Regions from separate parts of the Streptomyces sp. NBC_01775 genome, predicted to be linked through region 1. Evidence: riboswitches for the same ligand, from Rfam matches in the RefSeq annotation. Region 1 holds a riboswitch; the other holds the start of a gene.

Evidence for each region. A riboswitch is a leader RNA that binds a small molecule or an ion and turns the genes downstream of it on or off. The one in region 1 is predicted to bind S-adenosylmethionine.
Region 2: it holds a riboswitch for S-adenosylmethionine, as region 1 does, so the genes downstream of both, OHB04_RS30785 (aminotransferase class V-fold PLP-dependent enzyme) here and thrC (threonine synthase) in region 1, are expected to answer to the same signal.

What each region holds. Positions count from the first base shown of each region.
Region 1 is NZ_CP109104.1:5,153,727-5,159,256, reverse strand. Features, by position in the region: gene OHB04_RS23100 (MoaD/ThiS family protein) at 90-365, opposite strand; gene thrC (threonine synthase) at 614-1,957, opposite strand; SAM riboswitch class I at 1,975-2,127, opposite strand; gene OHB04_RS23090 (glucosyl-3-phosphoglycerate synthase) at 2,282-3,238, shown strand; gene OHB04_RS23085 (alpha,alpha-trehalose-phosphate synthase (UDP-forming)) at 3,348-4,808, shown strand; gene otsB (trehalose-phosphatase) at 4,864-5,530, opposite strand, start outside.
Region 2 is NZ_CP109104.1:6,925,182-6,930,711, reverse strand. Features, by position in the region: gene OHB04_RS30795 (MFS transporter) at 1-698, shown strand, start outside; gene OHB04_RS30790 (NAD(P)-dependent oxidoreductase) at 770-1,420, shown strand; gene OHB04_RS30785 (aminotransferase class V-fold PLP-dependent enzyme) at 1,457-2,908, opposite strand; SAM riboswitch class IV at 3,124-3,242, opposite strand; gene OHB04_RS30780 (helix-turn-helix domain-containing protein) at 3,422-4,267, shown strand; gene OHB04_RS30775 (DUF397 domain-containing protein) at 4,281-4,508, shown strand; gene OHB04_RS30770 (sirohydrochlorin chelatase) at 4,566-5,345, opposite strand; gene OHB04_RS30765 (uroporphyrinogen-III synthase) at 5,342-5,530, opposite strand, start outside.

The DNA.
Region 1 (5,530 bases):
ACTCTACCGCCTCCCGAAACACGGAATCGCCCCTTCCGGATGACTATCCGAGAGGGGCGATTCCGTTTGTGTGCGGCCAGGCCGGAAGATCAACCACCCGCCACCGCGGGAATGATCGAAACGCCCGCGCCGTCGGGAGTCGGAGTCTCCAGCCCCTGCTCAAAGCGGACGTCGTCGTCATTGACGTAGACATTCACGAACCGGCGCAGCTTGCCCGCGTCGTCCAGTACCCGGGCACTGATCCCGGTGTGGTTCTTCTCCAGATCCGCCAGCACCTCAGAGAGGGTTCCGCCTTCGGCAGAGACTTCCGCCTGGCCGCCGGTGTAGGTCCGCAGGATGGTCGGGATTCGGACATTCACGCTCATGTTGATCTTCCTTAAGGTAGAGAGGACCTAGCCCCTGCCCTTCCCGCTTCTGGCAGAGAGGGCGCCCCACATACCCCCAGTTCAGGCAATCGCGCCAGCGAGCTCATCCTCAAGAGCCGGACAGGCTTGTTGCCCGGGGGGTCCTAGGGGGCGGAGCCCCTCTAGCGGGGGGCCGTTGGGGGGCAGAGCCTCCCCAACGGCCGTCCGGCGAGGACAAGGGGGAAAGGGGCGAAGCCCCAGAAACAGGTTCAGGCCAGTCCGGCGTCACGGAACGCGTCAAGAGACGGCGCGATAACAGCGGAGGGCCCAGCCGTAGGCGCAACGGCATCAAGCGTCTTCAAGCCATCCCCAGTGTTCAGCACCACAGTGCTGAGCGAGGGATCAAGCGCCCCACTCTCAAGAAGCTTGCGCGTCACGCCCAGCGTGACGCCCCCCGCGGTCTCCGCGAAGACCCCCTCCGTCCGCGCCAGCAACTTCATCGCATCGACGATCTGCGAGTCGTTCACGTCCTCGACAGCCCCGCCGCTCCGGCGGCAGATGTCGATGACGTACGGCCCGTCGGCCGGGTCACCGATGGCGAGGGACTTCGCGATCGTGTCGGGCCGCCGCACGGGCCGAACCGCGTTCGTCCCGTCCTTGAAGGCGCGGGACACCGGCGAGCACCCCTCCGCCTGTGCGGCGAAGATCCGAACCGGCTTGTCCTCGACGAGCCCCAGCTCGATCAGCTCCCGCAGCCCCTTGTCGATCTTCACCAGCTGGCAGCCGGAGGCGACGGGGATGACGAGCTGGTCGGGCAGCTTCCAGCCGAGCTGCTCGCAGATCTCGTACGCGAGGGACTTGGAGCCCTCGGCGTAGAAGGGGCGCAGGTTGACGTTGGTGAAGCCCCAGCCCTCGCCGAGCGGGTCGCCGATCAGCTCGGAGCAGAAGCGGTTCACATCGTCGTAGGTGCCGTCGATGGCGACGAGGTCACCGCCGTAGATGGCGGCCATCACGACCTTGCTCTGCTCCAGCCCGTCGGGGATGAACACGCACGAGCGCAGCCCGGCGCGCGAGGCCGCGGCGCCGACAGCGCCCGCGAGGTTGCCCGTGGAGGAGCAGGACAAGGTGGTGAAGCCGAACGCGCGGGCCGCCTCCAGGGCGATGGCGACCGGGCGGTCCTTGAAGGAGTGCGTGGGGTTGCCGGAGTCGTCCTTGACGTACAGGCCGCCGGTGACGCCCAGCTCGGCGGCGAGCCGGTCGGCCTTCACCAGCTGGGTGAAGCCGGGGTTCAGGTTCGGCTTCTCGGCGACGTCGGCGGGCACCGGCAGCAGCGGGGCGTAGCGCCACATCGAGGCGGGCCCGGCCTCGATGCGCGCGCGCAGGGCCTCGGGGTCGCCGGTGGGCAGCTCGTAGGCCACCTCGAGGGGGCCGAAACACTCCAGGCACACGAAGCTCGGGCCGAGCGGAGTGCGGGTGCCGCACTCCCGACAGGAGAGGGCGACGGCGGCGCCGAGCGAGGGTCCGTCGGCGGAGGCGCCGGAAACACCGGAGTCGCCGGAGGCGGGAGTGGCGGAGGCGCCGGAAGTGGTGCTTGAAACTGTCTGCACAGCCATGGAGGCGAGGCCCTTTCTCCTCATCTTCCCCGTGGCGGATTTCGTCACGGGCCGGAATTGGCACCTTCCCCACGTAGGCGGTCTCGCCTGTGAGTGTCCGCGCACGCGCGGACCGCGGGATGGTTGCCGGGGCTTCAACGGGCCGTTCCCTCTGCCCCTCTGGATGAGCTGCTCTATGGCACCGGCCGGCACAGGCCACCCGGGCGTTTGTCGCGCGGACCCCGGCATGCGGGGGTCGTGCACGTTGTTCAAGACTGTAACCGACGGCGGTACGGCTCGAGACAGACGTCCGCACCGCGAGATGGATCACAGGAGGGCGCGCACGTGCTCGATGAAGTGGGGCAATGGCTGCGCAGCCGGTCCTGGAGCGCGGCCGACCGGCCGCTTGACCTGCTGCTGGCGGCCAAGCGCCGCAAGGGCACGACCGTCAGCGTGGTATTGCCCGCACTGGACGAGGAGGCCACCGTGGGCGAGATCGTCTCGGTCATCCGCCGCGAGCTGGCCTCCAGCGCGGTTCCGCTGGTGGACGAGCTGGTCGTCATGGACTCCGGCTCGACGGACCGCACGGCCGAGGTCGCGGGGGCGGCCGGCGCCAAGGTCGTCCACCGCGACGAGGTGCTCCCCCGGCTGCCCGCGCTGCCCGGCAAGGGCGAGGTGCTGTGGCGCTCGCTGCTGGCCACCCACGGCGACATCGTCTGCTTCGTGGACGCCGACCTGAGCGAGTTCTCGGCCGACTTCGTCTCCGGCATCGTCGGCCCGCTGCTGACCGATCCGCAGCTCCAGTTCGTCAAGGCCATGTACGACCGTCCGCTGCGCGACAGCCCCGCGGGCGGCGGCCGGGTGACCGAGCTGGTGGCCCGGCCGCTGCTGAACCTGCACTGGCCGCTGCTGGCGGGCATGGTCCAGCCGCTGGGCGGCGAGTACGCGGTCCGCCGCGGCCTGCTGGAGCGGCTGCCGTTCCCCGTCGGCTACGGGGTGGAGCTGGCGCTGCTCATCGACGCGCTGGACCTGGTGGGGCTGGACGCGCTGGCGCAGGTCGACGTCGGCGTACGCCGCCACCGGCACCAGGACGGGCCGGCGCTGGGCCGGATGGCGACGGCGATCTACGCGACGGCGCAGCGGCGGCTGTGCTGGCCGGAGCCCGGGCCCGGCGGCCTCCCCCTGACCCAGTTCGAGCGCGACCAGGCCGGCACCTTCGTACCGCGCGACCACCTCCTGCGTACCGAGGAGCGGCCCCCGATGCGCACGGTGCCCGAGTACCGGCCGGGCTGGGCGGCCTGATGAGGCCGGCTCCGGCCGCGCCGGCGGCCGGAGGCTCTTCCCGGACGGCCGGAGGCTCGTTCGGCCTCACGCACGTTTGAGCGGTTCCGGCGGCGGCTAAGCTCCGCGCATGGTCGCTGACACAACGTCGCAGGTACTCGTCGCGTCCAACCGCGGTCCCGTCTCCTTCTCGGCGGACGAGGACGGCACGCTCACCGCCAAGCGGGGCGGCGGCGGTCTCGTCTCCGGCCTCTCCGCCATCGGGCCCGAGACCGACGCCGTATGGGTGTGCGCGGCCCTCGGCGACGGTGACCGCGAGGCGGTACGCCGCTTCGCGGGCCGGCTCGACCCCTCGGACACCGGCGGTCAGACCGTACGGATGCTCGACATCCCCGCCGCCACCTTCGAGGCCGCGTACCAGGGCGTCGCCAACTCCGTGCTGTGGTTCACCCACCACATGCTGTACCAGACCCCGTTGGAGCCCGCCTTCGACGAGGACTTCGCCCGGCAGTGGACGGCGTACGAGGAGTACAACGCGGCCTTCGCCGACGCGCTCGCCGAAGAGGCCGCCCAGGGCGCGACCGTCCTGGTGCAGGACTACCACCTCACGCTCGTCCCCGGGCTGCTGCGCGAGCGGCGCCCCGACCTGCGGATCGGCCACTTCTCGCACACCCCCTGGGCACCGGCCGACTACTACCGGCTGCTGCCCGACGAGGTGGCCGCGCGGGTGCTGCGCGGCATGCTCGGCGCCGACCGCGCGGCCTTCCTCACCCGGCGCTGGGCGCGGCTGTTCACCGAGTGCTGCGAGCGGGTGCTGGGCGCCACGGTCACCGACGACGGGATCACTTACGAGGGCCGCACCACGCGGATCGGCGTCCACCCACTGGGCGCGGACGCGGACTTCCTGCGCGAGCGTGCCTACCGCGAGGACGTCACCGCGCGGATGGCGCAGCTGCGCGAGCAGATCGGCACGGCGCCGGACGGGAGCCCGCGCCGCACCGTCGTCCGTGTGGACCGCACCGAGCTGTCCAAGAACATCGTGCGCGGCCTGTACGCGTACCGCCGCCTGCTCCTGGACCACCCCGAGTGGCGCGAGCACGTGGTGCACCTGGCCTTCGCCTACCCCTCGCGGCAGGACCTGGCGGTCTACCGCGACTACACGGCCGAGGTCTCCCGGGTCGCCGACGGCGTCAACGCCGAGTTCGGCACCCCCGGCTGGACGCCGGTCGTCCTCCACGTCAAGGACGACTTCGCGCGCTCCCTGGCCGCCTACCGGCTGGCCGACGTGGCGCTGGTCAACCCCATCAGGGACGGGATGAACCTGGTGGCCAAGGAGATCCCCGTCGTGTCCGAGGAGGGCTGCGCCCTGGTGCTCTCGCGGGAGGCCGGGGCGTACGAGGAGATGGGCGAGGACGCGCTCTGTGTGAACCCCTTCGACATCACGTCCACCGCCGCGGCGCTGCGGACGGCCCTCACGATGGACCCCGCCGACCGCCAGGAGCGCACCAAGCGCCTGTCCGCCACGGCCACCGCCCACCCGCCCACCCGCTGGCTCCTGGACCAGCTGACGGAGCTCCGCCCGGCCGGCTGATCCCCGCCTCTCCGGCGGAGGGACAACCTGGCGGACAGCCCCGAGCCGGCCCGGGCTACAGCCGCTCGGCCAGTCCCTCCAGGAAGGCCACCAGCCCCGCCGGACCCGGCAACGACACATCCGCCCGGGACGTCAGCTCCGGCACCCGCTCGGCGGCGCCGTCCGGTGCGGAGTAGAGCAGCAGGCCCGGCACTCCCTCTCCCCGCAGCACGTCCACCGCGTCGTACGCGGCGACATCCCCGAGGTCATCACCGGCGTAGGCCACAGCCCCGGCCTCCCGCTCCAGGACGAAGCTCCTGAGCGCGGCGCCCTTGTCGGCGCCGGGCGGCCGAAGCTCCAGCACGAGGCGGCCGGGCTCGACCACGAGCCCGTGCCGCTCCGCGAGCGCGTACAGCGGCTCGCGCAGCAGCGCGAACGCCGCCTCGGGGGATGCCGTGCGCCGCGTGTGGACGGCGACAGCGCGGCCCTTGTCCTCCGTCCAGGTGCCCTCGGGCGCGCCCAGCCGCTCCAGCAGCGCGGGGAGTTCGGCCCGTGCGGCGGCGACCCCGGGCGGCGGCTCGGGCGCGCGTACGGCGCCGTCCGCCGCGTCCCAGCGCTCGGCGCCGTACGCTCCCAGCACGGTGAGTCCCTCCAGTCCGCTCACGCCTTCGAAGCCGCCGTAGCGTACGGCGTCGGCGGCCGGGCGGCCGGTGACGACGGCGATGGCCCGCAGCCTTGGCGCG
Region 2 (5,530 bases), 1.8 Mb from region 1:
GCTGGCGCACCGTGTACTGGGTCAGCGCGATACCCGTGGCGGTGATGGCACTGCTGCTGCACCGCTTCTTGCCGCGCGTCCGCCCGACGGCCCGGCTTTCCTACCCGGCCCTGCTGCGCTCGTCCTTCTCCCTGCTGCGCGAGGTACCGCTGCTGCGCCGGCGCTCGGCACTCAGCGCCCTCGCCTTCGCCTCCTACAGCGGCCAGATCACCGCGGTGACCTTCCTGCTCGCCCGCCCGCCCTTCGGCTGGTCGGAGGGGGAGATCGGGCTGGTGGGACTCCTCGGCGTCATCGGCGTGCTGGCGATGACCTTCGCGGGACGGCTCAACGACCGCGGCTACGTCCAGCACGTGACCGGCTTCGGCATCCTCACGCTCGGCGGCGGCTGGCTGCTGATGCTCGCCGGAGAACGCTCCCTGCCGTGGCTGGCGCTCGGCGTGGTGGCGCTGAACATCGGCCAGCAGGCGGTGCTCAACAGCAGCCAGACCGTGCTGTACGCGCTGCGCCCCGAGGCCCGGAACCGCCTCAACTCCGTCTTCATGACCAGCTTCTTCATCGGCGGCGCCACCGGTTCGGCCCTGACGGCCGTGATCTGGGCGCGCGGCGGCTGGAGCGGAGTGTGCGCCCTGGGAGCCGCGCTGGCGGCGGGCGCGCTGGCGCTGTGGGCACTGGAACGGATCGCCGCGGCGCGCGCCTGAGCCACGCGGCCGAACCGTGACGGCATATACATCAAGAGCTATATCGACACAGGGAGTTGAGCGGCATGACACTGCGCATCGCGGTCTTCGGAGCTGCGGGCAACGTCGGCAGCCGGGTCGTCACCGAGGCGCTCGCCCGGGGCCACGAGGTCACGGCGGTCGTCCGCGACCCCGTCCGCTTCCCCGCCCTGCACCCCTCGGCCGCGCACCGGGTGGGCGACGCGGCCGACGCCGGTGACGTGGCGGCGCTGAGCGACGGACACGACCTGGTCGTCGGCGCCACCCGCCCGGCGCCGGGCAACGAGGACGGGCTGACCATGGCCGCCCGGGGCCTGCTCGCGGGGACCGGCGCCACCGGCGTACGGCTGCTGCTCGTCGGCGGAGCCGGCAGCCTGACCGTGCCCGGCACGGGCGGCACGGTCCGCGCCGCCGACGACCCGCGCTTCGTGCCCCCGCAGTGGCGGGCGATCGCCCGCGCCTGCGACAAGCAGCTCGCCATCTGCCTGCATCACGCGCCGCCCCAGGCGGACTGGGCGTATCTGAGCCCGCCCGCGCTGCTGGAGCCCGGCACGCGCACGGGCCGCTACCGCCTCGGCGGGGACGAGCTCCTCCTGGACGCCGAGGGCCGCTCCGCGATCTCCATGGAGGACCTGGCGGTCGCCCTGGTGGACGAGGCGGAGCGGCCCGAGCACCACAGGGCCCGCTTCACGGTGGCCTACTGAACCCCGTGCCCCGGACCCCTGGGGGCAGAGCCGCGCTCAGGCAGCCACGTCCTGCGGGACGCAGCGGCCGTCCTCCGTACGGTAGTTCCAGCGCGCGCCGTCGCGGACCAGCTGCCGTACGGCGGCGACGAAGCGGTCCACGTGCTCGTCGGGGGTCCCGGCGCCGAAGCTGACGCGGATCGCGTTCAGCGAGCGCTCGCCGGGAGCCGCCTCCGGGGCGCCGCACTCGCCGGGGGTGTCCCCCTGCTGGCCGAGGAGGGTGCGCAGCAGCGGGTGGGCGCAGAAGAGGCCGTCGCGCACCCCGATGCCGTGCTCGGCCGAGAGCGCGGCGGCGAAGTGCGAGCTGTTCCAGCCCTCGACGACGAAGGAGAGCACCCCGACCTGGTCGGCGCCCTCTCCGAAGAGGGAGAGGACGGTGACCTCGGGCACGTCGGCGAGCCCCGCGCGCAGCTTGGCCAGCAGCTCCTCCTCGCGGGCCACCAGGCTGTCGAACCCGGCCTCGGTCAGGGCGCGGCAGGCCGAGGCGAGGGCGTAGGCGCCGATCACGTTGGGCGAACCGGCCTCGTGCCGCGCGGCGTTGGTGTGCCACTCCACGTCGACCCCGCCGTCGGTACGCCGCTCCACCCGGCGGCTGGCGCCGCCGCCCGCGAGGTAGGGCTCGGCCTCGCGCAGCCAGTCGGCCCGGCCCGCGAGCACCCCGGCGCCGAAGGGCGCGTACAGCTTGTGTCCGGAGAGGGCCACCCAGTCGACCTCCAGCTCCCCCAGGTCCACGGGCCGGTGCGGGGCGAGCTGCGCGGCGTCCAGCACGATGCGGGCCCCGTGCCGGTGCGCGGCACGCGCCAGCTCGCGCACCGGCCAGACCTCGCCGGTGACGTTGGAGGCGCCGGTGACGCACACCAGCTTGGGGCCGGCGGGCGCGCCGTGCAGCGCGGACTCCAAGGTGGCGACGGCCTGCTCGGGCGAGCGGGGCGCGTCCAGGTAGGTCACGTCGTGGCTGCGCCACGGCAGCAGTGAGGCGTGGTGCTCGGTCTCGAACACGAACACCCGGGTACCGGCCGGGAGCACGGCCGAGAGCAGGTTGAGGGAGTCGGTGGTGGCGCGGGTGAAGACGACCTGGTCGCCCTCCCGGCAGCCGAGGAACTCGGCGACGGCCTGCCTGCTCTGCTCGAACAGCTCGGTGGAGAGCTGGGAGAGGTAGCCGGCACCCCGGTGGACGCTGCCGTAGTACGGCGCGTAGGCGGCGATGTCGTCCCACACCCGCTGGAGCGCCGGGGCGCTGGCGGCGTAGTCGAGCGCGGCGTAGGTCACCTCGCCACCGGTCACCAGCGGGACGCGCACATCGCGGCCGAGGACGGCGAGGGGGGAGCCATGGGCGGCCGGGGCGGCGGGAGTGTTCGGGGCGTCCGGGGCGTCCGGGGCGGCGGAACAGGAGCCGCCGGGGGCCTCGACGGAGGAAGAAACCGGGGCAAAAGCACTGGCGAAGGACATGAGGTCTCCCATGAGCAGAGCGCGCGCACGGCGGAAACACGTACGGCGGTGAAGGTGAAGGTGGCGACGACTGCCGGAGGTACCGGCGATACGGATACCGGAGGTACGGAACCGGGGAAGGGGCCGAAGAGCCGGACCGGGAACGGTCCGACGGCCCTATCGCATTCGCTGGCTCACAGAAGACTCCCTCGTAGACCAGGGACCCTGGAATGAGGGACCCGCGCTTGCCGCGGACCTTGCTGTCCTACGGCCTGGTCATCACCCGGGGCACCCCGCCACGGACGGAGGGTTGCCGGACAGCGGGCCGGGGCCTTGATCGCTGTCGCTCGTGACCTGGTCGAGGAGTATGCCACAGCCCCCTGATCCCGCACACGGCCCCGTCCGCATGCCGGACAGGGCCCCTCGGGCCCATGACTCGTCGGACATCACCCCTGACGCCCAGCCCTTGACGCCCGCACTCGGACCCACACGCGCTTGCCCCCAGCGGTCGGCACATAGCCGAAGCCCTCAGCCATCTCGCGCCGACGCAAGCTCGGATCCGAGCTCAAGGCACTCCGCGAAGCAGCTGGCATCCCGGTCGACCGAGCAGCGAAGCGCATCCACGGCGACAACACGAAGATGAGCCGCCTGGAGACAGGCCGCCAGCGCATCACGCGCCTGGAGTTGGAGGCGCTGCTGGAGCTGTACGGGGTGAAGGACGCGCGCCTGCGCGAGGGGCTGACGGCCCTCTCAATCGAGGCACATAAGCGCAGTTGGTGGCGCCAGTACGGGGAGATGCTGGACCCCAGCTTCCAAGAGGCCCTGAGCATGGAGAGCGACGCGGAGCAGATCTGCGTGTTCGATCCGCAGCTCATCCCGGGACTCCTTCAGACGAGGGCATATGCGGCCACCGTAATCAGCCAGCTTCCTCCCCAACTGATCGACACAGAGGTCGAATCGCACGTGTCGGTTCGTCTGGCGCGGCAGGAAATTCTCGCGAGAGAGCGACCGCCGCACTACGTCTGCGTGGTGACGGAAAGCGCGCTGCGCCAGGAGATCGGGGGCCGGAAGGTCATGGCGGAGCAGCTATGGCATCTGACGAAAGTGAGTAAGCCGCCGCGTCGCACGATCCAGGTGCTGCCCTACGCCCAAGGCGTGCATCTGGGCTTGATGGGCGGATTCCTCATCTACTCGTATCCCGAACCCATGGACCTGGATGTGGTGAACGTAGAGTATTTGGATGGCGCTCTATACCTTGAGGACGATGCGCCGGTCAAGCGCTACAGGATGGCGTTTGACCAAATCCGGTCATCAGCTCTGTCCACGCGTCAGTCCATGAATCTGATCTCCGACATCGCGAGAGATCTCGACTCAGAGTGAAGGACCAAGGATCATGCTGCGACACATCACCGACGGCACCTGGTACACGTCCTCCTACACCAGCAATGCTGGCGCCAACTGCGTGGAGTGCCGACACCTCGGCGCAGCCACCGTCGCGGTCCGCGACTCCAAGAACCGCTCGCTCGGAGCATTCCACTGCGGTGCCGACGCCTGGACCGCGTTCATCAGCGCCCTCAAGGGCGCGGAGGCGCAACCGCAGGCGGCGCGAACTCACGTGTAGGGCAACCGAATTCAGCTTGAGTCATGAGGGCTGAGCCACTCAGCCGCACTCACCCCGCTACGCGGCCCGCCCGGCGCGAGCCACCCGCTCGGTCTCGGTGACGCGGCGCGCCAGCGTCTCCAGTACCGAGGGGTGGGCCGCGAGCGGCGCCGCCACCGTGTCGGCGCCGCTGGCCGCGAGGCGTTCGGCGAAGACGCCGGGGGCCAGCAGCCAGGTGGCGACGGCCACCCGGCGGGCGCCCGACGCGCGCAGCCGGGCGACCGTCGCGGCGACGGAGGGCTCGGCGGTGGCGGCCCAGGCGACGGGCACCGGGCGGTGCAGCAGGCGGCCCAGGAGCCCGGCCATGGTGTGCGCCTCGGCGCGGGCCTCTGGGTCGCTGGAGCCGGCGGCGGCGAGCACGACGCTGTCCCCCTCGCGTACGTCCGCCGCTGCGAGACGGTCGGCCAGCGCGGGCAGGAGCGCGGGATCGGCGCCCAGCGCGGGGGTCGCCAGCACCTCGGCGGCGCCCGCGCGGCGGACCTGTGCGGGGATGTCGGCCCGTACGTGGTAGCCGGACGCGAGGAAGGCGGGGACGAGGGTGACCGGTCCCGCGCGGCGCGCCAGCGCCTCGGTGACGGTGGGCCCGCGCACATCCGCGTACGCCACCTCCACCGGCCGCCGCAGCCGGGCCGCGAGGCCGCGCGCCAGCTCCCGTGCCGTCCGGGTGCCCTCGGCGCTGCGTGTGCCGTGCGCGACGAGCAGCACCTCGGCCCGGCCCCCGCCCCTGTCCTTGCCTCCGTGCCCGTACCCCTGCCCGTCCCGTTCTCCGCGCGGGGCGGTGCGCGCGAGTGCCGTCATGAACCCGTCTCCCCCGTCTCTCCTGTCTCCCGCATGTCTCCCTCGTCCGGCTCGCAGGCCGCCGCCGGGTCGAGCGCGATGCGGTAGCCCCGCTTGACCACCGTCTGCACCACGGCGGGCGCCCCGAGCGCCGTGCGCAGGCGGCCGACGGCGGACTCGACAGCGTGCTCGTCCTTGCCGCCGCC